4 regions of the Eubacterium limosum genome follow, and region 3 is predicted to be linked to each of the others. Evidence: riboswitches for the same ligand, from Rfam matches in the RefSeq annotation. Region 3 holds a riboswitch; each other region holds the start of a gene.

Region 1 (7,936 bases), 970 kb from region 3:
GCGTCAGCGAGGACCTGGACGTTGTGCGCTACACGACCCTGTACAGCCTGTTTGACCCTGCCGAGATCATCGCAGGGGGCGATACCGTGGGCCTGTGCATGGCCGCCCTGGCCGCAGTCTCGGTGGTGCTGTATACCCTGGGTATCCTGATCTTCAGACGGAAGGACCTGCCGTTGTAAATATAAAAACAGACTGAGATCTGAACCTCAAAAGGCTCAAAACACGTATCCAAGGTGTTTTGAGCCTTTTGAGCCTGTATCTTGGGGTATTCTTATAAAAAAGGCACGCCCGGTTATTTTTTGCTGAAAGTGGTATGTACATAAAAAGGGCGCTGCCAGAGGCAGGCCTGAAGCACTGATGAAAGAAGGAGCGATTATGAGAATAGCCATTGTGACCGGGGCGTCCAGCGGGCTTGGACGCGAGTTTGTAAAACAGATCAGTGAACGTGAGCATCTGGATGAGATCTGGGCTGTTGCCCGGAGGCGGGAACGCCTGGAGGCGCTGGCCAGGGAAGTAAAAACACCGGTGAGGCCTGTAGTCATGGACCTGACAGACACCGGCAGCTTTCCGGAGCTGACAGCCCTGATGGCCGAGAAGCAGCCGGATGTGCGGCTGCTGGTCAACGCCGCGGGTATGGGTAAGTTGGGGAACTACGCCGAGGTGACCGAGGCGGACAGCAACGCTCTCATTGATTTAAACTGCCGGGGGGCAGTCGATATGACCCTGAGGGTACTGCCGTACATGCAGAAAGGCGCGAGAATTATGCAGATCTGCTCGGTGGCGGCCTTTATGCCCCTGCCCGGCATGAATCTGTACGCGGCCTCCAAGGCCTTTCTGCTCAGCTATACCAGGGCTTTGCGCTGGGAGCTGTTCGGCCGGGGCATCCGGGTGACGGCGGTCTGCCCCTACTGGATCAAAAACACCGAGTTTGTGCCGCGGGCCAGCGCCAACGCGGACCGTTCCGCGGTGCGCCACCTGCCCTTTGCGGGCACCGTCCAGACGGTTGTGCGCCGCTCTATGAGGGACAGCCGCCTGGGCGCGGCCGTATCCACACCGGGCCTCGCCAGCTTTGGGCTGCGGGTGTTTGGCAAAGTAGTGCCCCACGGGCTGGGCATGGCTTTCTGGAACGTGCTCAGGAAAGTCTGAGAAAATTCAGGCGCCGGCAGTTGACAATTTTGAAAAGTTCGCTTATACTAATATCAACAATTGAATCAAACCATTGAGGGTGCCTTGAAAAAGGAGAATAGGGAAACCGGTGCGAATCCGGTACGAACCCATCACTGTAAACAGGGACGCGCCGCAGTAAACCACTGGCCTCGGGCTGGGAAGGGAGCGGAGTGCGGAGGAGCTGTGAGTCAGGAGACCTGCCTTTAGTGTTACGCGCGTTTGTCCGGTGAGGGGATTGTCACTGAGAGAACCTGAGATAGGTAAATGGGAGCCTGTCGGCATATGTCGGCAGGCTCTTTTTATATGATTTTTTAAGAAAGAGGTAGAAAAATGAAAAGCTTGAAGAAACGGTTTTTAGGGATTGCCCTGTCCGCAGTGCTGGCGGCAGGCGTGCTGGCAGGGTGCAGCAGCGCAGGGGGAAATGACAGCGCCAGCCAGAGCGCCGGCACAGACGGCCATTATCCGGTCACCATCACCACCTACGATTACGACAAGCAGCCTGTGGAGATGACCTTTGAAAAGGCGCCGGAAAAGGTGCTGGCCGTATACCAGAATTCCATCGAGACCCTGCTGGCCCTGGGCCTGGAGGACAAAATTGTGGCTGCCAGCGGTCTGGATCACGAGGTGAAGCCAGCCTACAAGGACGCTTTTGCCAAGGTCAACTATCTGTCCGAATTTAAACCCAGCAAGGAAGCCGCCACCGCTCTGGAGCCGGATATGATCCTGAGCTGGACCTCCCTGTTCTCGGACAAGAACCTGGGCAGTATGAAGGAGTGGCAGAGCCAGGGCGTGAACAGCTACAACATGCTCAACAGCGGCGCAGTGTCCCCGAAAACACTGGACAACGAGTACCAGGATTTTGAGAACCTGGGCAAAATCTTTGACGTGGAGGATAAGGCCGGGGAACTGGTGAACGAGATCAAGGACGCTGTGAAACAGACAGAGACCTATGCCCAGAAGGAAAACAAGAGCCCCAAAGTACTGGTGATGGAGGACCAGAGCGGGCAGATTGTCAACTATGGGGCAACCACCCTGGCAGGCGACATGGTCACCAAGCTTAAGGGCACACTGGCCAGTCCGGACGCGTCCAAGCTGGGCGAGGAGGACGTGGTCGCTGCCAATCCGGAAGTCATTTTCGCAGTCTATATGGACCGTGACGACCAGGACATGGCCACCCAGACAAAGGACGCCATCATGAACAACGCGGCCTTTGCCGACATCGACGCGGTTAAAAACGGCCGGGTGATCCCCATCGAGCTGGGGCAGATGTACTGCAGCGGTGTGCGGACCATCGACGGCATTCACACCATCGCGAATGGGATGTACCCGGATTTAAACCTGAACTAGGGAGCGGGCTTTTTTATGAAACAAAGCGCACTGATCAAAGATAAAGGGCGGCTCCAGAGCCAGCCCTTTTATGTGTTTGTATGCCTGGTCATGCTGGGGCTACTGATCCTCTCAGCCCTGGCGGCGGTCACCATCGGCTCCATGGACCTGTCCATCCGGGATGTGTACAGCGTCATTGGCTACGAGCTCTTCCACCTGGACAGTCTGAGTGCCTACGCCAGGGGCGCGGCCCACAACGTGGTGTGGCTGATCCGCTTCCCGAGGGTGGTCATGGGGCTGGCTGTGGGCATGGGCCTGTCCATCTGCGGCGTGGTCATGCAGGCCATTGTCAAGAACCCGCTGGCAGAGCCCTATGTGCTGGGCATCTCCTCCGGGGCGTCACTGGGGGCGACCACAGCCCTGTTCTTCGGGCTGGGCGCTGTGCTCGGCGGCAGCGGTGTGGGCGTGTGCGCCTTCATCGGGGCCTTTCTGATCTCCATGCTGGTGGTGGCAGTGGCCAACATCGGCGGGCCGGCCAACTCCGTCAAACTCATCCTCTCCGGCATGGCCCTGGGCGCCCTGTGCCTGGCCTTCTCCAATTTTATGGTCTTTATGGCCAACGACCCCAACACCACTCAGCAGATCACCTTCTGGATGCTCGGCAGCCTGTCCGGGGCCAAGTGGGGCCCCACACTGGTCATCTTTGCCGTGGTGGCTGCCAGTACGCTCTTTTTCTGGAGCCAGCACCGCCCCATGAATCTCATGCTCCTGGGCGACGATGTGTCCATCACCCTGGGCACCAACCTGAACACCTACCGCCATGTGTACCTGGTCCTGACCTCGCTCATCATCGGCCTGTGCGTGTACGCCTCTGGGACCATTGGGTTCATCGGGCTGGTGGTGCCCCACGCGGTGCGCATGGTCTTTGGCACCGACCACCGCAAGCTGGTGCCCCTGAGCGCCCTGACCGGCGGCATTTTCCTGATCTGGGCCGACGTGCTGGCCCGCACCCTGCTGCCCGAGACCGAGGTGCCCATCGGGATTCTCGTGTCCATGGTGGGCGCGCCAGTGTTTATTTATATGATGATGCGTAAGAGCTACGGCTTTGGAGGTGGCGAATAATGGAAATCAGATCCCAGGATATTACCCAGACACTGGGCGGCTGTGAGATTTTAAAGGGCGTGAGCATTGACGTCCAGAGCAAAAAATTCATTGGGATCATCGGTCCCAACGGCAGCGGAAAGAGCACCTTTTTGAAGTGCCTGTACCGGACAGCCAGGCCCACCGGCGGCGTCATTTATTTTGACGGCGAGGCAGTGGACAGCCTCAGCTATAAGGAATCGGCCAGAAAAGTGGCTGTGGTGGCCCAGCACAATTACTATAACTTTGATTTTACTGTGGAGCAGGTGGTGCTCATGGGCCGGACTCCGCACAAAAAGCTCATGGAGCGCAACTATGCCGAGGACTATGCCCTGGCCCAGAAAGCCCTGGAAACAGTAGGCATGGAGGCCATGAAAGACCGGAACTTCTCCACCCTGTCCGGCGGCGAGCAGCAGCGCGTGATCCTCGCCCGCGCCCTGACCCAGGACACCCAGTGCCTGATTCTGGATGAGCCCACCAACCATCTGGACATTAAGTACCAGCTCCAGCTCATGAGCATTGTGAAAAAACTGAACATCACCGTCGTGTCCGCTATCCATGACCTCAACATCGCGGCCATGTACTGTGACGAGATCTATGTCATGAAAGACGGCCGCATCATCAGGAGCGGGCCGCCGGAGTCGGTGCTGACACCGGCGTTTATCCGGGAGGTCTACGAGATTCAGGCCGAGGTGATAAAGGACGCGAAAAGCGGCTTCCTGCACGTGCTGTATCAGCCGGAATTTTAAAACCATTCTGTAAAAAAGATGCTCAAAAGACTCAAAACAGCCGTCGTGGTGGTTTTGAGTCTTTTGAGCTTAAGGGCGCTGGTATGTTTTTTTATGCAGGTTTAAGCGCGGGTTCCCGCTTCCATAAAAACAGGGTGACCGCTGTGGCGCAGAGGTCCGCGGCCAGCTGGGCAAAAATCAGGCCTGTAAGACCCCACCGGCCTGTAAAAATAAACAGGAAGGGAATAAAGAAAATCCCCTGGCGGCAGACGCTTAAAATACCGCCCTGCTTCGCCTTGCCGGTGGCCAGAAAGTAGTTGCCGATGACAATCTGGAGCCCCAGAGTCATAAAGGCCACCCCATCCACCGACAGGGCGGTCCGGCCAATGGCCAGCACCTCAGCGGATTCCTGGTTGAACAGGTGGATCAGCGGCCCGGAAAAGACCAGGCACCCCAGGCCAAAGAGGATGTTGACCGCAGTGCTCCACAGTACGGCGGTGCGTGTGGCAGCGTTCACCCGGTCCCTTTGTCCTGCGCCAAAGCTGTAGCCCACCAGGGGCGAGTAGCCCTTTAAAAAGCCGTAGAGAGCGCTCACCTCCAGGGACATGAGCCGGTTGACAATGCCCATGGCCGCGATGGCCGCCTCGCCGAAGGGACGGGCTGCCACGTTGGTCAGGCCCACAGCCCCGCCGGACAAAAACTGAAAAAAGCAGACCGGCAGCCCGATCTTGACAATCTGGGCGTAAAGGGCCCGGGAGGGTTTGAAAAAGCGGGGCGACAGCGTCAGAAGGCTTCCTCCCCGGCGCAGACAGAACAGGTAAATCACCGAGGAGAGCATCTGAGAGATCAGGGTGGCTGCTGCCGCGCCCGCGACGCCCATGCCAGCGCCAAAGATCAGGACAGGGTCCAGCACCAGGTTGGTAAAGCCACCGGCCAGCATGGCCGCAGTGCTCATGGAGGCGGCCCCCTCGGCCACCAGAAGGTTATTGAGGATCATATTAAAAACATTAAAAACAATCCCGATAATATAGAGGATACCATAGGCGCGGGCATAGGGCAGGATGGAATCAGTGGCGCCCAGGGCGCCCATGAGCGGGTCAAAAAACAGGAGCATGGCGCCAGCCAGCAGGGCAATGACCGCCACCCCGGTGAGGATGGCCGTACTGCTGCAGGCCGCTACGGCCCTGTAATCTTTTTGTCCCAGGAGGCGCGAAATGTAGGAGCCTGCGCCCGACCCGAACAGCAGGCCGATACCCGTGCCCACCATGGTCAGGGGATAGAGGATGGAAACCGCCGCAGTCTCCAGAGTGCCCAGCCGCCCGATAAAAAGGGCGTCCACAAGGTTATAAAGCGCGGATACCAGCATGCCCGCCATGGTAGGGATACCCAGCCTCAGCAGGGCTTTTTTTACATCTTCTGTTTCCAGAAGGGCCAGTCTTTTTGAATTTTCATTCATGGGTGATTTTTCCTTCTTTCTGTTTAGGAGTTAAATATTTTAGGTGCTATAAAGTATAGATACTAAACAATAAGGGTAAAAAAAGAATCAGGGCGCCGCAGGGCGCGGCTCATTCCTTCAGCTTTTCGTCGATGGACGCCTCAAAGGCCGTCAGGTAAGCTACCATGCTGGTGTAAAGCGCGTCGGGCATTTCCTCCAGCAGCTTCTGGGCAGTGTCATTGCCCTCCTGGTGGTACGCCTGGTGCGTCTGGTAGTTGATCTGTCCGTCCTCAGTCAGGGAGAGGACCACCTCGGTGTCTGAATCCGGGGAAACCTTTTTTTCCACAGTGCCCTTGTCCACCAGCCGGTAAATCATCTGGGAGGCAGCCCCCTTGGTGACGCCCAGAACCTGGGCCAGGGTGGTGATGTTAATGCCCGGATGGTCGCCCACCGCGGCGATGGTGTGTATTTCAGCCTTGGTCAGCGGGATATCGGTACCGTAGGTTCTTTTTTTATTGTCCCACTGGTTATATTTGTGGATGATCCGGCCGATGAGCTCAATGATCTGGGAATGGTCTTTCATGTATATGCCGTCCTTACTGTTTTGTTTGCATACTGTATAGCAGCTATACTAAATATAAGCCTTTCCTGGGCTTTTGTCAACCGCAGTGTAAAAAATTAAGACTTTTACATAAAAAAAATAAAATATTATTTAAACATGTGCTCAAAAGACTCAAAAGCATAAAAATGGCTGTTTTGAGCCTTTTGAGCAGGTTTCTCTGAGGTGTAATAAAAAAATAGTCTGATAACAAAAGATTATCCATCAGTTAAACTTTTAACAATTGTTGACTTAAACAGCAGTTCATTATATAATGCAAACCATATCACGACGACGGTCGGATATAAAACTATTTTGAAGGGGTGTGTTGATAAAAAACTATCGATCAATCTTTGACGTGGTCAAGGAAGAAACCAATATTGTGACGGCTGCCCGCTTTTACGGGATGGCAGTTGACCGGCATGGGAGGGCGCTGTGTCCATTTCACAGCGACCATCATCCCAGTCTGTCTTTTAAAGACAACCGGTTTACCTGCTTTGCCTGTGGGGCCAGAGGGAGCGTCATTGATTTGGTTATGCAGATTTTCCATATTTCTCCATTAGAAGCGGCAGTTAAACTTCAGGAAGATTTCAATCTAAAGGTGGAGGTCAGAGGTCAAAGCCATAAGGCCAACGACGTTGCGGCGAAAGGAGAGGCGGATACAAGAAGCGTGAAGCAGGAAACGAACGGGACGAAAAGCGCACAGCGCAGAGCGAAACCAACGAACAGCCTGTACAGCCCTTCGCGTATGACGGCTCCGACGGACAGCACGGAGGCGGTACTGGCAGCGGCGCTCCGGGACCGGCTGACAGATATGGAAGCATACTATAGCAGACTACACCGTGAACTATGCGAAAATACTGAGAAATATAAGCCTTGCAATTCACTGGAAACCGTCCAAGACAAGTATGTCGAGGCCATGTTTCAATTACCCGTGGTATCCTACTATTTGGATATCCTGGACAGCGGGACGCCATCCGAGAGGGTGGAGCTTTACCGCGCGTATAAAAGAAAGGAACTTATACAGTATGAAAAACGATAGAACACAGCGACATAATACAGATGACATTGAGGCCATGAAAGGCCTTTTAACCGAAGAAGAACGAAAAGATCTGATCATTGAAGAGACCAAGAAAAACATTGAATTCAAGCCCATCATCTCGTTTGATGACAGCGCAGGCAGCACCGTGCCGGCATTTCCAGTGGAGAGCCTGCCCGGTGCAGTACAGGACTTTGTCCTGGCGGCCGCTGCCAGCATCGGGGTGCCGGTTGCCATGACCGGCAGCGCGGCCCTGGGCGTCCTTGCAGCCGCGGTGCAGAAGAAGGCCAAGGTGAAAGCCAAGGGAGACTGGACAGAGTCCCTGTGCCTTTACATCCTGCTGATTGCCCGCTCATCGGAGCGGAAGTCCCCGATTATGCGTAAAATGACCAAACCCATCGAGCTTTATGAGGAGATGGTCAATGCCAAGATGGCCGAAGACATTGAGGAATACGATAATCAGGAGAAGTTTTTTAAGAAGAAGATCAAGTATCTGGAAGGAA
Region 2 (7,936 bases), 1.9 Mb from region 3:
TGATCATGATGGTCATGGCCGCAGCCGCAGTCTGCGCTGTGACGGTGTTCCGCGTGATCGTGAGGAGCATGCCCGGCGGCCGCGGGTGCTTTTTTCAGGGAACGGCGCTTCCGCTCGGTAATGAGAATATCGGGCTCGTAGGAAACCGCGATTTTCTGCATTTCCGGCAAAAGCCCGTCTGGATCTTCGGCAGTGAGGCGGAGCTGTTTGGTCGCGTAGACGATGTTGGCCTCGCTGACACCGGGCAGGGACGCGATTTTGCGCTCGATTTTTGAAGCGCAGTTGGCGCACCCCAGGTGCTCGAGTATATAAGTTTTTGTTGCCATGATGGCCTCCTCGGAAAGTTAGATTAAAATATGATGAATAAAACATATGAATCATTGTTCATATGTTAATATTAACTGTCCTGAGGCGGTTTGTCAAGGGGTAAAACAAAAATTAACGCACCATTCCTGCTGTTTCCGCAAATTTACCGTAGGTGATGAGCTCGCAAAAATCATCGGTCCAGAGGGTGGCGGACTGGTACAGGACAACGCCGTCGTATTCGGCGCAGTAGGTGTCGAGAACATGGCCGAAATAATCCTTGACCACGCCGAGGCGCTGACCTCTGGCGATAAGGTCGCCGGCTTTCACCTCAGGATACCAGAGGCCATGGCGTGCGGGCATGAGGTAGACCAGGTCGGTCAGGTCGACCGGGCGGTGACGCAGCTCGGGGGCGCCCTGCAGCAGACCCAGGTGTTTCAGGATATTAAGGACATCTTTTTTATCCGCGTCCACCTCTGCCTGGGTAAAACGGCCTGCGCAGCCGCGTTCCAGCAAAATGCTGGGAATGCCGAGCACGCCGGCGTAATTGTAGGCTCCGGTGGTGGCAGTGGATTTGACCATATAGGGCACATCGACGTGAAGGGCGGCCTGGCGCGCGGCCTCGGACACAGCGTTGTCCGCTGCGCCCACGTAATACACGTAGGGGGTCAGGTCTTCAAAAATTTCGCCGCAGTGCAGGTCGATGTAGAAATCAATCTGGGAATAGAGGCTGTACTCAAAAAAATGGGCGACGCGGTCGGCCAGGGTTCCTTCCCGGGTGCCGGGAAAAACGCGGTTGAGGTTTTTATTGTCCTGGGGAATGAGCGTGGGGTAGCGGGACTCAAAGCCCGGGACATTGACGGGGTGTATGAGAATAAGGCTTCCACTCAGGCTCGCGGGGTCCAGCTCGCCGGCCAGCTGGATGGCGGCCTCGATGCCGACGTATTCGCAGCTGTGGATGCCGCTGGTGACGAGGACGGTTTTTCCGCCGCCCGCGCCGTTGATCAGGGTGACGGGCACCTCAATTTCGGTATGGGGGATGGGCAGCATGCCCTGGACCTTCTCGCCGGGGGCGGCGGCCAGTGTACCGATTGACAGGTTTTTTTCCATTGCGGACTCCTTTCGTTTTTGAAATGATTTGATTTAAGCCGATTGCCTTGAGTATAAGGCATGATGAAAACCAATGTCAAGCAGAAAAAAATAAAAGTAAAAAACATACCGGGTGGGGGTATGCGTTTAAAATTATTGCTGAAATTTTTAAAAAAGACTGGACAAGTGCGTAAAAGTCCAGTATAATTTAAGCAATTTCACAGTTTACCACAGTGAAATCTTTGTTTAAAAAATTTAATCATGCCAGATACAAGTTCCCGATCGGGGATTAAAAGAGAAACCGGTGCGAATCCGGTACGATCCCGTCACTGTAATAGGGAGTTGTCCGCAAAATGTCACTGAGGCGCAGCCTTGGGAAGGCGTGGACATACAAAGAACTTAAGTCAGGAGACCTGCTTGTATTTTTGTTTTAAGTATTCTTACGGTAGATAGGAGGGCTTTATTTTCATGTCCTTTTCCTTTCATTCTCCGTTTCGGTTTTTTACCCGTATTGCCATTTTGACAGAGGAGGATTTTTTTCTTGAACACGAAACAGCTTGTTAACCGTTTGCTGCAAATCGTACTGGTGCTTTTTGGCATCAGCTTTCTGACCTTTTGCCTGACCTATTTATCGCCCGGCGACCCGGCGGAGCTGATGCTGGTGGAGGGCGGCACGGTGCCGTCTGAGGAGCTGCTGGCAGAAACCCGGGAGCAGATGGGCCTTAATGATCCATTTCTGGTGCAGTATGGAAATTGGCTTAAGGGGTTTGTGACCGGGGATATGGGAACATCCTATTCTTCAAAGGCTCCGGTGAGCGCGGTGCTGCTCGACTGCCTTGGCCCGACCCTGGAGCTGGCGGCCGCGTCGCTGATCCTCATGCTTGTGATCTCCATCCCCCTTGGAATTCTGGCAGCGGTTTATCAGAATAAATTTCCGGATTACCTGGTGCGGGGGCTTTCCTTTGCCGGTGTGTCCTTCCCGGGGTTCTGGATCGGTCTGGTGCTGCTGTACGTGTTTGGCCTTAAACTGAACTGGTTTCCCATTGCCACCTCGGGCACAGGCTTTATGAAGCTGGTGCTGCCGGCAGTCACACTGGCCATTGCCATGTCGGCCAAATATACAAGGCAGGTGCGCACCGCGGTGCTGGAGGAGCTCCGGCAGGACTACGTGGCCGGCGCCCGGGCCCGGGGCCTTAAGGAGTCGGCCATCCTGTGGCGGGAGGTGCTGCCAAACGCCATGCTGCCCCTGGTCACGCTGCTGGGCCTGTCGTTGGGCTCGCTGCTCGGCGGCACAGCGGTGGTGGAGATTATTTTTTCCTGGCCCGGCCTGGGCAAGATGGCAGTCAACGCCATTGCCACTCGGGATTACCCTCTGGTTCAGGGCTATGTAATCTGGATTGCTCTGATTTACATGGTCATTAACCTGCTGGTGGATTTCTCCTACGGCTATCTGGACCCCAGACTGCGGGAGCGGCACCGCGAGGCTAAAAGAAAGGTGGTGAAGGCGTAGATGAAGGCTTTTTTCAGGCAGAACAGGCTTTTTGCCATCTGCGGCATTCTGGCAGCGGCCATTGTGCTGACCGCAGTGTTTGCGCCGTGGATCGCGCCCCATGACCCCTATGAGGCTGTGATGCAGAACGCCCTCCGGGCACCGTCAGCCGAGTACCCCTGCGGAACAGACCAGCTGGGCCGCTGCGAGCTGTCCAGAATTATCTACGGGACACGGGCGTCTCTGGAAATGACGGTGACGCTGGTGGTCATTGTCTTTGCGGCCGGGACCCTTCTCGGTATGATCGCCGGTTATTTCGGCGGCGCGGCGGACGCGGTGATCATGCGGCTTTCGGATATGATGATCGCCTTCCCGGGCATGGTTTTAGCCATTGCCATTGCCGGGATGCTGGGCCCGAGCCTGTTTAACACGGTCATTGCCCTGGCTGTGGTGAGCTGGACAAAATACGCCAGGCTCAGCCGGAGCCTGGTGCTCAAGATCAAAAACAGCACGTATATCTCTGCGGCGGTGGTCACAGGGGCGAGGACTGGCCATATTCTGGGCGGTTATGTGGTGCCAAACATTATTCCGACAATGATCGTGACCGCGGCACTGGACGTGGGCACCATGATGCTTGAGCTGGCAGCGCTCTCTTTTCTAGGGCTGGGGGCACAGCCGCCCACGCCGGAATGGGGCTTGATGCTCAACGAGGGGAGGCAGTATTTGCAGACCGCGCCCTGGCTCATGCTGTTTCCGGGCATCGCCATCTTTATTGTGGTTTCAGTGTTTAACCTGATGGGCGACGGGCTTCGGGATATTCTGGATCCGCGGCAGGATTAGAGGGCGTAAAATATTCAACGTGTCAAAAAAACTTATCAGCAAGCGACAAAGCGTTAAAAAGAGGCCAGTTAAGGGAGAATGTAGAATTGAGAATGGAAAATTACAGGAACAAAATGCTGCGCATTTTGAGTAGAATAGCGGCCGCAGGCCGCTGTACGAATCGCTTTTTCGTTAGAAAAAGAGTTCATTCATTCTCCATTTTCCATTCTCAATTTTCCATTGAAAGAGCTTCTTACTTTAACTCTGCCGTTGCCTTTTAACTTTTTTGACAGTCTGATGTTGTTGTTAATTAAATTTTCATATGAATATGAAAGGAGATAAAATGAGTAAGTTTAAAAAATTAGTATTGACAGTGGCGATTCTGGCCATGACGGCCACGGGTTTATCCGGCTGCGGCGGCAGCGGGGGCGCTTCGGGGTCTTCGGAGCAGCTGAATATTGGAGTGACGAGCTTTGCGGATACGCTTGAGCCCACGGAGCAGTATTTCAGCTGGGTGGTCATGCGCTACGGCGTTGGCGAAACCTTGGTTAAATTCAACGATGAGATGGGCGCAGAGCCCTGGCTGGCGGAGAGCTGGGAGCTGGGCAGCGACAACCTGACCTGGACCTTCAAAATCCGTGACGGCGTCAAATTTTCAAACGGCACAGCCCTGACCGCTGACCTGGTCAAGGCGTCGCTGGAGAGAACCTTTGAGATGAGCAAGCGCGCCAGCTCGGACTTTTTCCAGTATGACGCCATGACCGCGGAGGGCTCAAACCTCATAATCAAGACCAAGAGCCCCACGCCGGGGCTGCCGGGCTGCCTGGCCGACCCGCTGTTTTTGATCGTGGACACCACCGTAGACACCAGCACCTTTGCCACCGACGGGCCAATCTGTACCGGGCCTTACGCGGTTAAGTCCTTTGACAAGGAAAAATGCGTGGTGGTAAAAAATGAAAATTACTGGGACGGCGAGGTGCCTTACAATGAAGTGAATATCCAGGTTATCGACGACGCCAACACCCGCGCCATGGCGCTGCAGTCTGGTGAGGTGGATATGGCAGTCAATATCAGCAGCAGTGACTTAGCTTTGTTTGAGGGCAGCGAGTCCTTTGACATCAACAGCATTGCGTCGCTGCGGACAGTGCTTTCCTTTATGAACCAGCGCGGGCCGCTGGCAGACGTGAAGGTGCGCCAGGCGGTCATCCGTGCGCTGGACCGCCAGACCTATGCGGATAACCTGCTCCACGGCACCTTTGAGGCCGGGAAGGCCCCGATCCCGCCGTCTCTGGATTACGGCTTTGACACCCTGAAGGACGAGAACGCCTACAATCTGGAAAGCGCTAAACAGCTGCTGGCTGAGGCAGGCTACGCGGACACCAACGGCGACGGCATTGTGGAAAAGGACGGCCAGAACCTGACCCTCCAGTATGTCATTTACGACAGCCGCGCCGAGCTGCCCATTCTGGCTACTGCCACCCAGGCGAACCTGAAGGAGATCGGCATTGACGTGAAGGTTGAAACCTATGAGTATACCACCCTGCTGGACATGCAGGAAAACGGCGAGTACGACCTGCTGATCTGGAATGTCATCACAGCCAACACCGGCGACCCGGAAAACTACCTGAAGGAATACTGGAAAACCCATACCGATGAAAACAAAAACGCCAACACAGCCGGCTACAGCAACCCTGAGGTCGACGCGGTCTTAGACCAGCTGTCCACTGAGTTTGACACCGCCAAACGGCGTGAGCTGGTCATCCGTGCCCAGCAGCTTATCATGAACGACGCGGCCAGCGTCTTCTACGCTTATCCGGAAACCAACATTATTTCCAGCAAGAAGATTACCGGCGTCGAGATGCTGCCAGCCGATTATTACTGGCTGACCAAGGAAATCAAGCCGGCGCAGTAGGCAGGCGCGCTAATGAGAGGAGAAAAAGATGCTGAAAATCCGGGATATGAGCGTACAGTACGGTGAAAAACCGCCGGCGGTGGCGCACTTTGACCTGCACATGAAAAAGCATGAGATCATCAGTGTTGTGGGGGAGAGCGGCAGCGGAAAAACCACGGTAATCCGCTCCATTCTCGGCCTGCTGCCGGGAAATGGGCGGGTCACCGGCGGCGAGATTCTTTTTGATGAGGAGCCCCTGCTCCAGAAAACGCCGGAGGACTGGCGGGACCTGCGGGGCAGCCGCATCGCCATGATTTTTCAGGACAGCGGAAGCACGCTCAACCCCATTCGCAAAATCGGCCGGCAATTTGTGAACTATATCCAGACCCACAAGGCTGTGACAAGGGACAGCGCCCGGGACCGCGCCGTGGAGATGCTGACACGCATGCGCCTGCCCGACGCGGGAAACATCATGGACAGCTACCCCTTTCAGCTGAGCGGCGGCATGCGGCAGCGGGTGGGCATTGCCATGGCCATGGCTTTTGAGCCCGATCTGCTGCTGGCCGATGAGCCCACCAGCGCTCTTGATGTGACCACCCAGGCCCAGATTGTGCGCCAGATGATGGCCCTCCGCCAGAACTTTGGCACAGGGATCATGATCGTCACACATAACCTGGGCGTGGCCGCGTATATGGCAGACCGGATCATTGTCATGCGGGCCGGCGAGATTGTGGAGAGCGGCACCCGGGAAGAGGTGATCCTTCATCCCAGACAGGAATACACAAAAGAACTGGTGGCAGCAGTGCCCGAGCTTGGAGGTGCGCGCTTTGTCTGAAAATCATGAAATCATCCTGGAAACCAGAGGGCTGACCAAACGCTTTCATACCTCAGACGGCCGGCCCCTTACAGCCTGCGACAGCATCAGCCTGGCGGCGCGGCGCGGGGAGACCCTTGGCATTGTGGGAGAAAGCGGCTGCGGAAAAAGTACCTTTGTAAAAATGCTGGTGCAGCTTGAAAAGCCCACTGCCGGTGCGATATACTTTAGAGGAAAAGATATTGCCGGGCTCTCGGGCGAGGAGGCCCGGCGGAAAAGACAGCATATCCAGATGGTCTTCCAGGACCCCGCTGCCTCCTTCAGCCCAAAAATGCGAGTGGGCGACATTATTACCGAGCCGCTTGTCAATTTTGGCCGGCTCCTCCGGAAACAGCGGTCGGAAAAGGCCAGGGAACTGCTTGAGATGGTAGAACTGGACGCTGATTTTATGCAGCGCTACCCCCACAGCATGAGCGGCGGACAGCTCCAGCGCGTGGGCATCGCCAGAGCGCTGGCCCTGAACCCCGAGGTGCTGGTCTGCGACGAGGCCACCTCGGCCCTGGACGTTTCCATCCAGAAGAAAATCGTGGCGCTGCTGACCCGGCTTCAGAAGGAAAAAAACATTGCCATGATCTTTATCTGCCACGACATGGCCCTGGTCCAGAGCCTGAGCCACCGGCTGGCTGTCATGTACCTGGGCAATATCGTGGAGACCGTGGGCGGCGGAGAGCTGTGTGAAACAGCCATGCACCCCTACACCCAGGCGCTTTTGGGGTCGGTGTTCTCGCTGCATATGGACTGCTGCAAGAAAATCGAAACCATCCCCGGCGATCCGCCGAGCCCGCTGGAGCTGCCTCCGGGCTGCCCCTTTGCCGGGCGGTGTGAGAAACGCATGCCCGTCTGCAAAGCCGAAAAGCCACGCCTGAAGGACGTGGCGCCAGGCCACCAGGTGGCCTGTCATCTCTATTAGTTAAGGAAAGCATTATGGAAGAAACCCGTGAAATCCCGTTAAAAGGCCAGATGACCGAGGGGAAGATTGGTCGGCAGCTGCTGCTGTTCGCCCTGCCCCTCATGTTCTCAAACCTCTGCCAGCAGCTGTACAACACCGTGGACGCTGTGATCGTCGGCCGTTTTGTGGGCGCAAATGCCCTGGCCGCCGTGGGCGCGAGCAGCCTGCTCATCACCTTTATGATCTATTTTTTCATCGGCCTGTCCATCGGGGCCAGCGTGCTGATTTCACAGTTTTTCGGCAGCCGGAAATACGACAAGGTGCAGGAGGCTGTGCACACCGCCGTGGCCCTGAGCCTGGCGGCCGGCCTTGCGCTCACTGTCCTGGGCCTGGCCTTTGCGCCGGCCATGCTGCGGATGATGAACATCCCCGAGGCCGGGCTTGCATACGCCGTGCCCTATATCCGCATCTATTTTCTGGGCATGATCCCCATGACTTTGTACAACATTGGCAGCGGGATTCTGCGTGCGGTTGGCGATTCCAAAACCCCGCTGGCCTGCCTGGTGGTCACCGTTGTGCTGA
Region 3 (7,936 bases):
CGAAAGCCGCATGTTTGCCATGATGGGCGCAGATGTCGTCAATATGACCCAGTATCCGGAGGGCTACCTGTGTCTGGAAAAGGGGATTCCGGTTGTCAACATTGCCCTGATCACCGACTATGACGCCGGTCTCGAGGGGCGCCCGGACATCAAGCCTGTGCAGGCTGAGGATGTAGCGCGTGTGCTCGAGGATAACAATGACCGGGTAAAACAGCTGATTTTTAAGATGATTGAACGAATATAGAAAAAGTTACCTCCCTTAAGTATAGGTGAGGTTAGACTGTCAAAGAGTTGGCGCAGCGTGAGGCTGCGCCTTTTATCCAGATAAGGAAAAAGGTCCAGGCGCTGCGGATAACGGTCAGGAATCGTGCCGTTTTACTGGAACAGCCGGACACTGGAGGGATCAGGCACCAACTTTAGTGAAGAAGATACAGGTGTGAGTGCAGTGCCCGCAGGACACTTTTTTCTTCCTTAGGTAAAAGGCTTCGTCTCACAGTTTTTGACACTCTGCCCTCCCTTAACCAAGGGAGGCTTTTTCAGATACCGAGAAAGGAAGAACCATGAAACCTGTTTATTATGAAAACGGCGCTTTAAAAATGCTTGACCAGACCCTTCTGCCAACTGAGGAGGTAACGCACAGTTACACCGACTACCGTGAGATTGCAACAGCCATTGTGGATATGATTGTCCGCGGCGCGCCGGCCATTGGTGTTACCGCCGGATACGGCGTTTATTTCGGCGCTCTGGAATTTAAAGAGCTGCCGCGGGAGGCTTTCTTAAAGGAAATGGAGACAGTCTGCCAGGTGCTCCGGGCAACACGGCCAACTGCGGTCAATCTGTTCTGGGCAGTGGACCGGATGGAAGGCGTGATCGAAAACAACGCGGAAAAAACACCGGCAGAGATCACAGCGCTTCTAAAAACCGAGGCAGATGCCATTTGCAGTGAAGATATCCAGATGTGTCGGGATATGGGCGCATACGGTGCGGAGCTGATCCACCGCAAGGATACCATTCTGACCCACTGCAATGCGGGCGCTCTCGCCACAGCGGATTACGGGACAGCGCTCGGCGTTGTGCGTGCCGCCTGGGAGGCAGGCAAGGAGATCTCCGTCTATGCCGACGAGACAAGGCCTTTTCTGCAGGGAGCCCGCCTGACAGCCTATGAGCTTCACAAAGACGGTATTCCTGTCACGCTGATCACAGACAATATGGCTGGCTGGATGATGAAGCAGGGGAAAATCGACTGTGTGGTGGTAGGTGCAGACCGCATTGCCCGAAATGGTGATGTGGCTAATAAGATCGGAACCTACAGCGTCTCCATTCTGGCAAAGGCCCACGGCATTCCCTTCTATGTGGCAGCGCCAACCTCAACCATTGATTTTAATATGTGGTCCGGCGATGATATTGTCATTGAAGAACGGGATACCCGGGAAATCAGCCATATCAAGGGGCAGCAGATCGCGCCGGACGGTGTGCGCATGGAAAACCCGGCCTTTGACGTTACCCCGCATCAGAATGTTACAGCAATCATCACAGAAAAGGGCGTCGTGTATCCGCCCTTTGACCTGAGCATACCCAGGCTTCAGGACAAATAGGGGAAGCCGATGAAATACAGTATGTTTTCGTGGTTTGGCTATTTCATGCCTTTTGAAGAGCGCATTGACGTGATCAAAGAAGCTGGTTTTGACGAGGTGATGATTTCCTGGGAGGACGAGTGTGAGCCCTATTATCTGGAGAAGGAAAAATTCCCGGATATTGTGCGGAGCAAGGGGCTTGGGATCACCAACATTCACGCGCCTTTTATCGGCTATAACGATATCTGGGAAAAGGGATCTGCGGAAACCCGGGCGCTTTTAGACACATTTGTCAGCTTTGTTCGGGACTGCCATACCTTTGAAATCTCGACTGTGGTGGTACACACCAATGATCTGGATCTTGGCCCTTATAAATGGGAAAACGGGCTGGCCTTTTTTTCTGAGCTGGCGGAGGCCGGAGAGAAGTACAGTGTCAATATCGCCGTTGAAAATGTGTCGCGTCCGTTTTTGCTGAAGGGGCTGCTGGACGCCATCCATGCCGATCATTTTGGGATGTGCTATGACAGCTCCCATGATTATATGCTGCCCTGCGGCAGGGGAAGGATTCTGAAAGCGTACAAGGATCGTATTAAGGCACTGCATCTGTCCGACAATGACCTACAGATTGACAGGCACTGGATACCGGGTGAGGGGGAAATTCCTTTCTGCGAGGTTATGCCTGAGATCCTGAGTACCGGTGTGGATTTTATTTCCTACGAGGTCATTGCTAACGACGAATGGAAAAAGCGGGAGCCCCTTGACTTCTGCCGTGCAGTTCGGAGCAGTCTGGATCTGGATAACAATAATTTCTAATTGCACAATTCGGGGATTTGTGCTAAACTTCAATTAATAACTTAATGATGCTGTTTTGTTAGAGGAAAGCGGTTGAAATCCGCTACAGCCCCCGCTACTGTAATTGCAGACAAGATCCTCATAGACCACTGTCAGGCGTATCCTGATGGGAAGGGAGGATGGAGAAGGAAGCAAGAGTCAGGACACTTGAAGCAAAGCGATATAATCACTTCGGAGGGAAGTAGAGGATTGTATATTTTCATAATCCGGCCTCTCTCGTGGGGTCGGTTTTCTTTGTTTTAAGCCGTTTTAAATTTATTTTATGGAGGGACCAATGAAAAAGAGTGTGTTGAAAAGTTTGCTGATGGCTCTGGCCTGCGCGGCGCTTTTGTTTGGCGCGGCAGGTTGTGCTCAGAAAGGCCAGAAGGGCGGAGAAGCTTCCGGCGCAGTTACCGGAGAAACAGCTTATCCTGTGTCCGTTAGCGACGATTTGGGCAACAATGTGGAAATCGAAAAGGAACCCACAAAAATCGTGTCTTTGTCGCCTGCGAATACAGAAATCCTGTTTGCGCTGGGTGTGGGTGACAAGGTTGTCGGGCGGACCGATTACTGCAATTATCCCGAGGAAGCCGCCCAGGTAGCGGCCATCGGCGATTACAATAATCCCAATGTGGAAAAGATCATTTCCCTTGCCCCGGATGTTGTTTTGGCAGGTGATCTGATCAGCGACGATGTCCGCAGTCAGATTGAAGCTACTGGCGCGAAGGTCATTACCTTTACCCCCATGTCTGTAGACGCGGTGGAAAGCACGATTATCAATATCGGCAAAGTGGTCAACGCCAATGACAAAGCTAAGGAAATCACAGACAGCATGACTAAAAAATACGATGAAATCAAGGAAAAGGCCGTGGCAGCCAATCCGCAGAAATCGGTCTTTATTGATATCGGCGGCTACTACAGCGCTGGAGACAACTCACTGCTGGGCAACATGCTCAAGGATATCAATGCCAAGAACATCGCCTCCGATGCCGGCACAGACTGGCCGCAGCTGAGCGTTGAGCAGATCATCGCAAAGAATCCGGACGTCTATGTGTCTTTCTTTACCACACCAGATGAAATTAAAAAGGTACCAGGCTTTGACCAGGTCAACGCGGTTAAGAATGACGCCATTGTTTATTATGAAATGCTCTCTCCGGACAGCGACCTGATCCAGCGTCCGGGACCGCGTATTGTCGATGGGCTGGAGCTGCTGGCTACAGCCGTTTACCCGGATCAGTTTAAGTAGAAAGATTTTTCCGCAGGCAGGCGTTTGCCGCCTGCGGAGGTTTTAAACAGACGGTTAAGAAAGAGGACGGATGAAAACAAAGTTGAAAAGATATGCGATGCCCTTATCCATTGTGGGGTGCCTGATCTTAATTTATTTATGCACCATCGTAGGCATTACCTCCATTCCTTTTGGCGAAGCCAACAGAATTTTACTGCACGAGGTTCTGCACCTGCCTGTTAATATGGAGGGTATATCAGCTGGTAATATTGCGATTATCTGGAATGTCCGGCTGCCAAGAGTCATTTTGGGCTTTCTGACAGGCGGAGCACTGGCAGTCTGTGGTGCTGCCTACCAGGGGATTTTCAAGAACCCCATGGCAGACCCTTTTATCCTTGGTGTATCCTCCGGCGCGGCTCTGGGCGCGTCGATCGGGATTGTCATGCACTTTTCAGCAGGTTTCCTGGGATTAAACGGAACCGCTGTTTTAGCTTTTGTAGGTGCCTTTCTGGCGATCTTTTTAGTGTACAACATTTCAAAGGTCGGGAGAAAAGTACCGGTTGCTTCCCTGCTACTGAGCGGGATTGCCGTGAGCCAGTCGCTGACGGCTTTTATGTCCCTGCTCATGATTTTCAATGTCCAGAGTATGAATCAGATTATGTTCTGGACCATGGGAAGCCTGAATGGCAAGGGATGGGACCAGGTAATCACTGTGTTACCTTACGTGATCATCGGCTGTTTGATCCTGTTCACAACCGTCCGAGAGCTGGATATTATGCTTCTCGGCGAGGATGCCGCCACACAGCTGGGGGTTAATACCGACCATCTAAAGAAAAAAGTGCTGGTTGTCTCGTCGGTGATCACATCAGCGGTGGTTTCAGTGACAGGGATTATCGGTTTTGTCGGGCTGGTGGTGCCGCACATTGTCCGGATTTTATCCGGCCCAAAGCATCGGATTCTGCTGCCTTTTTCACTGGTATTTGGAGGGACCTTCCTCATTATCTGTGATACGCTGGCCCGGACTGTTTCCTCACAGGAAATCCCGGTGGGAATCATCACCGCTGCCTTTGGCGGCCCCTTCTTTATTTACCTTTTGCGTAAATCGAAGAAAGGAGGCGCTCGTTGATGGAAGATGCTGTTATGCTGAAATTTGAAGGCGTTCATACCGGTTACGGCAGCAAAGAGGTGATCAAAGGCTTTACAGCAGATATCCATAAAGGCGAGTTTGTCGGCCTTATCGGCTCAAACGGTACCGGTAAATCCACACTGCTTAAATGTCTGTCGGGCCTTCTGCCCATCACTGGCGGCCGGATTGTGGTGAACGGCAGGGATAACGCCGATCTTAAGCAGCGCGAGCGCTCTCAGATGGTGGCGGTGGTACCACAGTCCTTTGACATCGACTATGACTTTACGGTTGAAGATATTGTGCTCATGGGCCGAAATCCTTATCTGAGTTATAAGGACCGCGAGGGCGCTGAGGATTACCGGATTGTGGAGCAGGCCATGAAAATGACCAAAACCCTTGGCTTCAGAGGCCGCATGTTCAATGAATTGAGCGGCGGTGAGAAGCAGCGTGTGATCATTGCCCGGGCCATCGCTCAGGAGCCGGATATTATTCTGCTGGATGAGCCCACCTCCGCGCTGGATGTGCATCATCAGATCGAGGTTATGGAGCTTATCGACCAGCTCAATAAAAACGACCATATGACTGTAGTGGCTGTCCTTCACGATATCAATCTGGCGTCGCGATACTGCAAACGCCTGATCATGATTCAGGGAGGCCGGGTAGTGGCAGACGGGCCGCCGGCCGACGTGGTCATTGAGCGGAATTTGAAACAGCTTTACAATATGAAAATGCTGGTGCGGGAGAATGCGGTTTTTGAGAAACCAGAGATCGTACCCATCCGCGTCCTTGAGGGCGAGGAGGCCAGGAATCCGCTGCACATCCATGTGATCTGCGGCGGCAGCGGAGCTTCAAAGGTTATTGAGGAGCTGGATGACATGGGACACCGTGTAACCGCGGGCGTCATCAATGAGGGCAGCGACGACTGGCTGGTCTGTAAATCACTGAACCTCGATATTGTCGTGGAGCGGCCTTTTACCACCATCTCCATGGAAAAGCAGCAGGAAAATTTAAAACTGATGCAGGATGCGGACATCGTTCTGATCGCGGATGTGCCCTTTGGGCTTGGCAACGTCAATAATCTGGAAGGTCTGGAGGCTCTGGACGCAGAGATTTACCTGCACGCAAACTGTCTGAATAATGATTTTACCGAGGGCAGGCTGGAAGCCTGTCTGAATAAGATACGCGAAAAGAAAACAGTGGTCGAAATCGGAGACCACGACGAGTTTCTGGAAATGCTTCAGCAACGTTAGAAATTGTGATACTTGGGAGATTGTACTATGAATACTTTTATGCTGGCGGGAGTCAGCAGTAATGTTGGGAAAACAACTGTAACCATGGGGGTAATGGCAGCCCTGTGCAAAAGGAATTGTCCGGTTGTCCCTTTTAAAACCGGACCAGATTACATTGATCCGATGTTTCACACCTTTGTCACTGGAAAAAAATCCACCAATCTGGACACCTGGATGGTGGATCAGGAGACAATCCGCTCCCTGTTTTACCACAAGCTGTCGGAGAATTCGGTCGCAGTGATTGAAGGTGTTATGGGGCTCTATGACGGGCACGGTCTGGAGACTGATGTGGGCAGCAGCGCTTATCTGTCAAAGGTTGTGGACGCGCCGGTCTTTTTGATCATTGACGGCCGGGGCATGTCCAAAAGCGCGGCGGCGATGGTAAAGGGCTATGCGGATTTTGACCCAGATACCCGGATTGCCGGTGTGATCATCAATAAGATCGCTTCGGAATCCCATTACCAGCTTTTAAAAGAAATGATTGAGACCTGTACAGGGGTTCCCTGTGTAGGCTATTTTCCGAATTGTCCGGATATTGTTATGAACAGCCGGCATCTCGGCCTCATTCCGGTGGATGAGCTTCAGGGACTTCGGGAACAGGTGGAAAAGGCAGCGGCGCTGGCAGAGGAACACATTGATCTCGATAAGATGCTTCTGCTCAGCCGGAGAGAAGCCGTACCACAGGTTCAGAAAGATCCATTTGACGCCTGTGCAGGGCGTTATGACGATCTGACCATAGGGTTTGCAAAGGATAAGGCATTCAGCTTTTATTATGAGGATAATTTCAATGCCCTAAGGAAGCTGGGGGTCAGGCTGGTACCCTTTAGCCCTCTTGAGGATTATGAACTGCCAAAGGGCCTGGACGCTCTGTATATCGGCGGTGGCTTCCCCGAAATGTTTGGAAGAGACCTTGAGAAGAATCAGGGATTCAGGGAAAGCATCAGGGCGGCTTTAGAAAACGGCCTGCCCTGTTTTGCAGAATGCGGCGGCCTGATGTATCTGACAGAAAGCATGGAAATGCTTGACGGGGAAAGGTATCAGGCGGCAGGCTTTTTTAAGGCAGACACCAAAATGACTAAGCGGCTTCAGCGCTTTGGTTATATTGATATTGATACCGTGATTAACAATACGCCCATACATATTAAGGGGCATGAATTCCATCACAGCCTGGTGCATGAGAAGGAGCCGATCCCCATGCGTTACCAGATCACTAAGGGAGACCGGAAATGGACCTGTGGCTTCTGTAAGGGCAATACCCTTGCCGGGTACCCGCACATCCATTTTTACAGCAACCCACAGTTTTTGCTGGCACTCCTTGATAAAGCCGAAGAAATCAAAAGGTTGGAGGAACAGGACAGTGAGAACAGTAACGGTTAAATCACCGGGCTCCTGCGGAGAATTTATCCAGGGGATCTATCAGGAACAGCCGTGCCTTGTATCCTGCCCCATCGACCTTTATTCCAATATCCGTATTGTGGAAGGGCCAGCTACACGTATGCTCGACACCAAGGCGGTTCAAATGCTTGATCTGATCTTTTCAGAATACAGCATTCCAAGAGAGGAAAAGCATCATATCAATATCCAGATGTCCTCGGAAATTCCCATTGAAAAAGGGATGGCCAGCAGTACTGCGGATATCGCCGGGATTGCCAGAGGGCTGAGTGCCTACTATGATCTGGGCCTCAGCGACAAAACTATCGCGGAGCTCTGCGTGTTTATCGAGCCGACCGATAATATAATGTTTGAACGGCTGAATCTTTTCAACCATGTGTGCGGCGATGTGCTGATGAATTTTGAGGCACAGCTTGAAGCGCAGATTTTGATTGTGGAGTTCAAGGGAGCCGTCAACACCATGAATTTTCATCGTCAGCAGGATGGCTACACGCGCGAG
Region 4 (7,936 bases), 350 kb from region 3:
TAAAGAAAGTGGCACACAAGGCAATGGCGATGGGTGGTACCATACCGCCGATCATAACCGCTGCCATGATGTCATACTGTCCTGAGCTGATAGCTGCCGTACCGAATACATAGGCCGCTTTGTTGAATGGGCCGCCCATGTCAATGGCCATCATTCCGCCCAGGATAATACCAAGGATAACTTTAGAGCTTTCACCCATGCTGTTTAAGCCATTGGTCATGGCCGTATTCAGCGCTGCGACTGGCGGGTTGATGATAAACACCATCAGCGCGCCCATAATCAGGAGGCCGAAGAAAGGATACAGAAGCGTTGGCTTGATTCCTTCCAGGGCATCGGGCAGTTTATCAAACAGCTTACGCAGCCCCAGCACCAGATAACCTGCCAGGAAGCCAGCGACCAGCGCGCCGAGGAAACCCGAGGTCCCACCGGTAGTAATGGTCATGGTGCCGTCTACCATCCCCAGGATGTAACCCTGGCTGGCGATATAGCCGCCCACAAAACCAACCGCCAGACCCGGACGATCCGCGATACTCATGGCAATGTAGCCTGCCAGAATCGGAAGCATAAAACCAAATGCCGCGCCCCCGATGGTCTTTAAGAATGCCGCGAAGGGTGTATTCATCCCAAAATTGGCCGGATCGATGGCGTAATCGTCAAAGAGGAATGCCAGGGCGATCAGGATACCGCCGCCGATAACAAAAGGCAGCATATGGGAAACGCCATTCATTAAATCCTTGTAGATCTTGCGGCCAATACTCTGCTTTTCGCCGCTGTCAGCGGTATTTTCTTCCTTACTGTCCGCATGGTAGATGGGTGCCTTGCCCTCCAGCGCATGGCTGATCAGCTCCTCAGGCTTATGGATGCCGTCAGCCACCTTGGTTTGAATGACCGGCTTGCCATCGAAACGGGCCATGGGCACATTTTTATCCGCTGCCACAATAATGGCGTCGGCATTAGCGATTTCGGCGCGAGTCAGTTCGTTCTTAACCCCACCGGAGCCATCTGTTTCAACCTTGATGCTGACGCCCATGTCCTTGGCTTTGCCCTCCAGGGCTTCAGCAGCCATGTAGGTATGGGCAATCCCGGTTGGGCAGGCAGTGACCGCCAATACCTTCGGGTATCCTGTATCTACCTCAGCTGCGGCTTCCCGCACCTTGGCTTCCTCTGCTTCTACCTTTTCCACAACCTTTTCTGCCGCATTTTCCTTTTCTTTTTTGGCGTCTTCCTCACCAAATTTCTCAGTTTCCTTTTGGTCAATAAGCTTCAGGAATTCATCCTTGTCCGTCGCATTTATAAGCTTTTGCCTGAATTCCTCATCCATGAGCATCATGGATAAACGGCTTAAAAGCTCGAGATGCGTATCATCGGAATTGTCCGGTACAGCGATGGCAAAGAGCAGATGGGCGGGCTGTCCGTCCATGGACTCATAGTCGGTGCCTTCCTTGCTCACCATGACAGCCAGTCCGGCTTCCTTCACAGCGCTTGTTTTGCCGTGCGGGATAGCGATCCCTTCGCCGATTCCGGTCGTTCCCTGTTCCTCTCTGGCAACAACGGCTTTTTTGTAGCCTTCCTTGTCGTTAAGGTTTCCGGTCGCGTCCATGAGATCGACCAGATTATCAATGGTCTCGCTCTTGGATGCCGATTTTCCCTGAAGGTCAATGCCTTCTTTCTTCAGCAAATCTGTAATTCGCATTTCTTTTCCCCCTGGAATTAGATTTTATTTAAAAGGTCTGCGACCTCTTGTCTGGTTGCCAGCTCTTCCGAGAAGGCACTGGCGCTGCCGGTAGCCACGCCCATTTTAAAGGCGGCTGCCAGATCGCCGGATTCCAGGTAGCCCGCCAGAAAGCCTGCCACCATGGAGTCGCCCGCACCCACGGAATTTTTAACCTCACCGCTGGGTGCCGCGCTTTTATGCACACTGCCATCCTCGTTCAGGAAGATGGCTCCGTCGCCCGCCATGGAAACAAGCACGTTGCGCGCACCCATTTCCTGGAGCTTTTTGCCGTATAAGATAATCTCATCATCGTTTTTAAGGGTAACCCCGAACATATCGCCAAGCTCATGATTGTTGGGCTTGATTAAAAACGGATGGTATTTTAAAACCTTTTTCAACAGATCCTTCGTGGCATCCACCACAATGTTAATCCCCCGGTTTTCAAGACGTGCCATAATACGCTCGTAGGTATCTGACGGCATGGAACTGGGGATACTGCCCGCCAGCGCCAGCACATCGCCCGCCTTCAGCCGGTCCAGCTGACCAAAGAGCTTTTCAAGAGCCTCCTCAGAAATCTGAGGCCCACGCCCATTGATCTCACTCTCCTCCTGGGATTTGAGCTTGACGTTGATCCGAGACAGACCGTTGTCGATTTCAATAAAAGCAGAGCTGCATCCAAAGTCCCGGACACGCTTCTCAATTTCTCTGCCGGTAAAACCAGCGATAAAGCCCAGAGCCACGTTGTCGAAGCCAAGGTTTTTAAGCACAATGGAAACATTGATGCCCTTGCCGCCTGGGAACAGCCGCTCCGAAGCGGTTCGGTTTACCTGGCCGGTTTTAAAATCATCAACCTTTACAATATAATCCAGGGATGGATTAAAGGTCACTGTGTAGATCATTTCTATCTACCTCCATTATCTCTGTGAATTTCAGGTATTTATGATCCTGTAAATCCGTGGTGATGATCGTCGCGCTACCGATGTCGCCAAAGGTAACGGAAGAAATTTTATTAAATTTTGAAGGGTCGCTTAAAATGTAAGCGTCCCGGCAGTTTTCAAAAGCTTCTTTTTTAACCATAGCCTCATGAACATCCGGCGTGGTGTACCCCGCCGTAGGGCTGATGCCGTTGGTCCCGAAAAAGCCAAGGGTAAAATTATATTTTCTGAGGGCTTCCACCGTTTCCTCGCCCACCATAGCTTCGGTTGAAATCCGGAGGTGTCCACCCGGGATAAATACTTTATACCCCTTTTTAAGGAGTTTATTTGCGTGTCCAAGTCCATCGGTCACGTAAGTCGCCTCCTTTTCACTGATATAATCAATGAGAGCCTCGGTGGTTGTCCCCGCATCAATAAAAACAAAGTCACCTTTTTTAATGAGCGAAGCCGCATACTGCCCGATGCGCTTTTTTTCCTCACTATATTGGCCGTGCTTGTAAGCCACATCATCTTCACTTGTCGTATAGCTGTTATCAACGGCTGTAGCGCCTCCATGAACCTTATTGATGAGGCCCATCTCATGCAGTGCGGTTAAATCCCGCCGCACCGTTGATTCCGAGCTTCCAAGCAGCTCAGTCAGTTCCTGTACTGTCACTGCTTTTTTGCTCTCCACGGTTTTTAGTATAATGTTAAATCTTTCTTCTGTTAACATCTCTTTGTCCTCCGCAACTGTATGATATCATCATTTTCAGTCAATGTCAAACATATTCATTCAAAAAACTTCAAAAATAATCATATCAGCCTTTATTTTACACTTAAATATGATTATTATTGACTGAATTTGACTGTTTAAGCCTATCATGCCCGGGTATAAAAGTCAACAAGCCAGAAACACTGGCAGCCGGACCGCCAATCCTTGTTCTTTTCAAAAAATAAAAAAGAACCAAACACGCGATTTGGTTCTTTTTTATCAGTGATATGCATATACTAAATTTTTTCGATCATGACATCAGACGTTGTCGCCGTCCTTAATGTCAAAATAATCTGGTAAATATTGCTGAACGTCGTTAATGCGGATTTCAAAATGGGAGTGCGGTCCGGTTGAGTTACCAGTGCTGCCCATCAACGCAATAACCTGACCCTTTTCGACCCGGTCACCAACGCTTACCTTAAATTCGGAGTTATGACCCATTCTCAGGACGGTTTTTCCATCATCCATCATAATGTCAACGCATAATCCGTAACCGCCAAAATCACTTGCCCGGATGACTGTACCACTCTGCGGTGCGTAGATCGGCGTACCCATTGAGTTCGCGATATCCACTGCAAAGCAGCCTGCGTGGCTTCCTGGCTTATCTAAAGCGGAAATATTACCGACTGCCGGTAAAATAAAATTGTCTTTCTTTGAAGACATGGTCGGGTACTGCTTCGTTCCCTTTGAAACAATCTGAGCCACTGGCTCTTTTGCAACTGTTTCGGATAAGGTTGTTTCGCTCACAACCTTGCCGTCTTCATAGACGGTTTCGACTTCCTTATCAAGTTCTCCGTTCACACCTTGCTGTGTAACTACAGTTTGATCAACATATACATTGGGATCTTCCTGCTCAACGGTCTGGAAAGGTATGTCTTCTTTTTTAGTTGATGTTTTAGTCAGATTAATCTTTAAGATACTGGAGCTTGTCTCAGTCTCATTATTCTGGTTTTCTACATTCTCATTACTATTATTTTCAACGGTACCTTCAGCTGCTGGAGCTTCCTCTTGGGCTGGCTCATTGCTTTGGTCTCTCGCCACATCGGCTCCACCACGGCTTGCTACCTGGATTGGAGCGTTCGTACTCTCTTCACTCTTACTCGGATTAGTGTTACCTGTTGCTAAAACATTAGCACATGCAGTTGGATCGACTAAATCATCGATCGAAAAATTCTTAGGCGTTTCTACAACGTCACTCTGGATGTCGCATTTTACCAGCTTATCTGTATCCTGTACGTTACCGATCTTATTAATTGCACCTGCAATAACGGCCTGTACCTGATCAGATGAAGCCAGGTTTCCGACTTCCTGTCCGTCAACCTTCAATTGTACACCATGAACGCCGACCTGAAGGTCCTGTGCGTTCAATGCATCAGTAAATTCTTCTTCTGAAAACATTGGTTTATTAAATGTGATGCTCTTTTTAATCTGTATATCATTGTAGACATATGCTGTTTCTATCGACGTTTTCGATCGCATATCCTGCTCTACCTGATCCAGACTCTGTGTAAACACAGCCGCATCTTTGGTATAGCCTAAAACCTCTCCGTCAACCATTACCTTGTAACCAAGACAGGTTGAAGAAAAGAATCCGAGAAGAAGCGCTACACAGAAACCTGTGAATACGACTTTTTCTCTTTTGCTCAGGTGCTTGGCGTAATGCGCAAGCTTCTTAAAAAACATTTGAAGCTTGCCACCTGAGCGATGGCTTTCGTTGCTAATGCCTAATCACCACCCTCCTATATAATTTTGACCAAATTGTAAAGTTATTTACAATTTAGATATATTTTAACATATCCTTTGGCACTTGCCAATACCTTAACCGAAATTACTTAATATTTTATGAAAAATTCATTAAAATATACGTATTTTAGGTTTAATTAAGGCGGTTCTCGCCCCTTTATCGGATATTCATTATTTTTTTCTTTACAACTAAAACTAAATTAAAGAGGAAAATATTGTTATAAAAAAATAAATTTACGAGAAGTCCTTTATCAGGGCCGAATAAACCTTGACAAAAGAAAATCAAAGGGATATGATAAGGATAACTTAATATTGTAAACATTATGTAAATGGGAAAAAGGTGAAAATCCTTTGCTGTAATCGCAGCTGTAATGCAATATGTCCCCTTATATGCCACTGTCCGCCGGATGGGAAGGTAAGGGGAATGCCATTGTAGAGCCAGAAGACCGGCATAATGTTTTCTTAAAACACTCCGATTTAGAGTTATTTAAGAGATACGTTCCTTAATTGATTTCGTATTTTTTGCCTTCTCTAGCCGGAGAAGGCTTTTTTAATGTACTAAATGAAGGTGAGGTATTCCCATTGATCGAAACAAAAAAACAGGTAGAGCCTGCCAAGGAATTTAAAGGCGACACCGTCATCAAGAGCCTGATGACCCTCAAGCGCCAGCTTGAGGATAAACGTGAGCTGTTCGGTATTCATGAATATGCCTTTGCCAAAACCAACGACCTGCTGTTTTCCATGGGCACAAGACTTTTGTGCGAGGGGAACCAGTGCGGCCATTACGGCGCCACCTGGGCCTGCCCGCCAGCGGTAGGCAGCTATAACAGCTGTGTTGCCAAATGCCGTTCCTACGAAAACGTCTGTCTGCTTTCAACCGTTACCGATTTAAAAGACCAGTATAGCTTCAGAGGCTGGCACCAGGCGCGCATGGTTCACGAGGCCGCCACAGCCAAGTCTGCCCGGCTTTTCAGAGCCCATTATCCAGGCTCACTGGTGCTATCTACAGAAGGCTGTATCATCTGCGACCAGTGCACCTACCCCGATGCCCCTTGCCGTTATCCAGAGCAGATCTTCCCATCTGTGGAGGGCTACGGCATCGTGGTCATGGATCTGGCCAGCAAAACCGGCCTTTCCTATAATAACGGCCCTGAAACCGTCACCTATTTCAGCTTTGTGCTGTTTTAATCCCCATTCAGAAAGGAGAATCGCTATGAACATGACCATTTCCTCCATTCCTGCTGCCGAGCCGTTGCCTCCCGCTTTCACTGTTTCCGATTTTTATGCCCTCAAGGAAAAATACAGCGGCCTAAGAAAAAAGGCAGCCACGTCCTACTGCGCCCTGGATGGCGTCATCTCTCTCTTTCAGGCCATCGCCCAGGAAAAGGGTATTGACTTTAACCCTATGGTTTTCTATCCCATGTCCTCCTTTGTGAAAGAACGGGACATCTGCCGGTTGACAGAGATTCTGCTGGAAAGCGCCTTTTCTGCGGGAGAAAAAAGCGTGGACTTCACCATCAATCTTTTTAACGCAGGCGTTATCTCCCTGTCCATCAAAACCAAACAGCCCTGCAGGCCCCTTTCTCAGTATACAGAGGAACTCCAGGCACTTACTGACGCCTATGACGGCATCCAGGATACCCGCCGAATCGGCGGCCGGGAGCTGACCGCCTTTATCCTGAGGCGCAGCCCCGAAAAGACTGAAGAGTGCTTTGGCAGTGACCTGCTATATGTCCGTTTTTAAAATTTTTTCAGCCGTTTCCTCATCTATGATGAGATGGCGCGCAAACCCCGTATTCAGACAGCCAATGGCCGATCCTATATTCGCTTCAACAGGCACAATACCAATAAAATTCTTAATTTTAGAAAGCGGCGCCAGAGGAATCTGGATGGCAAAATCATCCTCCCCTTTAATCTGCTGTCCCTTCCAGTTAAAAAAGTAAGACAGAATATTGGAAGTAGCTCGCTCCGTAATCAGCCTCCGCCCAAAGCGCAGGGCTGTGGCGTGATCTGGCACACAGGGGTAGCCCCCAAGGGTCACCAGGGCTGTGTCCGTCTTTTTCCACAGTGCCAGAATACTGTTGTAATTATCCGTCGTCACAAACAAATCCCGCTCCTGCTTAGTAGTGGGGAAAGCCGGTGAGATCAGAAAATCCGCCTCAAAGCCCGTTTTCCGTGCAAAATCCGTGGCCAGCTCATTGGGATGGTAACCCTTGTGGGGCACTGTCGCCGTCCCGATCAGGGGGCATACCTTTCCGCTATACTGTCCAGTGAGCTCCCGGTTCGCTAAAATATCAATGACACGGCTGATATTATACCCCCAGCCAAGGCCCAAAATACGGGTTTTTGGGAGAAGCTCCAGAAGAAAATCCACAGCTGCCTCATAAAGGCGCTCCTGGGTTTCATTCTTATCCTCCGTACAGCTCACGACCTGGCAGCTTTTTAAGCCAAACCGGTTGCACAGCTCCCGGCTTTTTCCGATGCTGGTGCTGTCAAAGGACTTAATCTCAATTTTAACAATTCCCTCCCTGCGGGCCTTGTTCAGCAGATTGCTGACCGAGGGACGCGAGATGCCCATAGACTTTGCGATCTCTGCCTGGGTCATATTCTCTTCATAATACATTTGTGCCGCGGTAATAAGGCGGATCAGTTCTTTCTCTTTCACGATGCTCTCCTTTACAAATGTCAGCTGCTTTTTCTAAATATACTCTTTTTTTTGACAAATGTCAATCTGATGTTCTTAAGATTTAAAAACCAACAAACTTTACATTTGTCAAAAAATAGCTTATTTTT

The links. A riboswitch is a leader RNA that binds a small molecule or an ion and turns the genes downstream of it on or off. The one in region 3 is predicted to bind cobalamin.
Region 1: linked by a shared signal. The riboswitch ahead of B2M23_RS06750 (ABC transporter substrate-binding protein) and the one ahead of B2M23_RS11430 (ABC transporter substrate-binding protein) in region 3 are both predicted to bind cobalamin.
Region 2: linked by a shared signal. The riboswitch ahead of nikB (nickel ABC transporter permease) and the one ahead of B2M23_RS11430 (ABC transporter substrate-binding protein) in region 3 are both predicted to bind cobalamin.
Region 4: linked by a shared signal. The riboswitch ahead of B2M23_RS12995 (DUF2284 domain-containing protein) and the one ahead of B2M23_RS11430 (ABC transporter substrate-binding protein) in region 3 are both predicted to bind cobalamin.

The regions. Positions count from the first base shown of each region.
Region 1 is NZ_CP019962.1:1,450,229-1,458,164, forward strand. Features, by position in the region: gene B2M23_RS06740 (ABC transporter permease subunit) at 1-179, shown strand, start outside; gene B2M23_RS06745 (SDR family NAD(P)-dependent oxidoreductase) at 376-1,146, shown strand; cobalamin riboswitch at 1,207-1,386, shown strand; gene B2M23_RS06750 (ABC transporter substrate-binding protein) at 1,498-2,514, shown strand; gene B2M23_RS06755 (FecCD family ABC transporter permease) at 2,530-3,615, shown strand; gene B2M23_RS06760 (ABC transporter ATP-binding protein) at 3,615-4,382, shown strand; gene B2M23_RS06765 (MATE family efflux transporter) at 4,474-5,817, opposite strand; gene B2M23_RS06770 (MarR family winged helix-turn-helix transcriptional regulator) at 5,927-6,379, opposite strand; gene B2M23_RS06775 (CHC2 zinc finger domain-containing protein) at 6,723-7,436, shown strand; gene B2M23_RS06780 (YfjI family protein) at 7,423-7,936, shown strand, end outside.
Region 2 is NZ_CP019962.1:481,311-489,246, reverse strand. Features, by position in the region: gene B2M23_RS02230 (heavy metal translocating P-type ATPase) at 1-326, opposite strand, end outside; gene B2M23_RS02225 (M14 family metallopeptidase) at 439-1,413, opposite strand; gene B2M23_RS21650 (hypothetical protein) at 1,474-1,599, shown strand; cobalamin riboswitch at 1,648-1,827, shown strand; gene nikB (nickel ABC transporter permease) at 1,934-2,902, shown strand; gene nikC (nickel transporter permease) at 2,903-3,721, shown strand; gene B2M23_RS02215 (ABC transporter substrate-binding protein) at 4,044-5,612, shown strand; gene B2M23_RS02210 (ABC transporter ATP-binding protein) at 5,641-6,426, shown strand; gene B2M23_RS02205 (ABC transporter ATP-binding protein) at 6,419-7,375, shown strand; gene B2M23_RS02200 (MATE family efflux transporter) at 7,390-7,936, shown strand, end outside.
Region 3 is NZ_CP019962.1:2,415,974-2,423,909, forward strand. Features, by position in the region: gene B2M23_RS11415 (MTAP family purine nucleoside phosphorylase) at 1-244, shown strand, start outside; gene mtnA (S-methyl-5-thioribose-1-phosphate isomerase) at 561-1,595, shown strand; gene B2M23_RS11425 (sugar phosphate isomerase/epimerase family protein) at 1,605-2,387, shown strand; cobalamin riboswitch at 2,401-2,592, shown strand; gene B2M23_RS11430 (ABC transporter substrate-binding protein) at 2,701-3,651, shown strand; gene B2M23_RS11435 (FecCD family ABC transporter permease) at 3,722-4,756, shown strand; gene B2M23_RS11440 (ABC transporter ATP-binding protein) at 4,756-6,006, shown strand; gene B2M23_RS11445 (cobyrinic acid a,c-diamide synthase CobB) at 6,034-7,422, shown strand; gene B2M23_RS11450 (GHMP family kinase ATP-binding protein) at 7,403-7,936, shown strand, end outside.
Region 4 is NZ_CP019962.1:2,768,033-2,775,968, reverse strand. Features, by position in the region: gene B2M23_RS13015 (PTS fructose transporter subunit IIABC) at 1-1,693, opposite strand, end outside; gene pfkB (1-phosphofructokinase) at 1,711-2,613, opposite strand; gene B2M23_RS13005 (DeoR/GlpR family DNA-binding transcription regulator) at 2,591-3,361, opposite strand; gene B2M23_RS13000 (peptidoglycan DD-metalloendopeptidase family protein) at 3,659-5,083, opposite strand; cobalamin riboswitch at 5,450-5,612, shown strand; gene B2M23_RS12995 (DUF2284 domain-containing protein) at 5,726-6,331, shown strand; gene B2M23_RS12990 (ATP-binding protein) at 6,357-6,887, shown strand; gene B2M23_RS12985 (sugar-binding transcriptional regulator) at 6,870-7,808, opposite strand.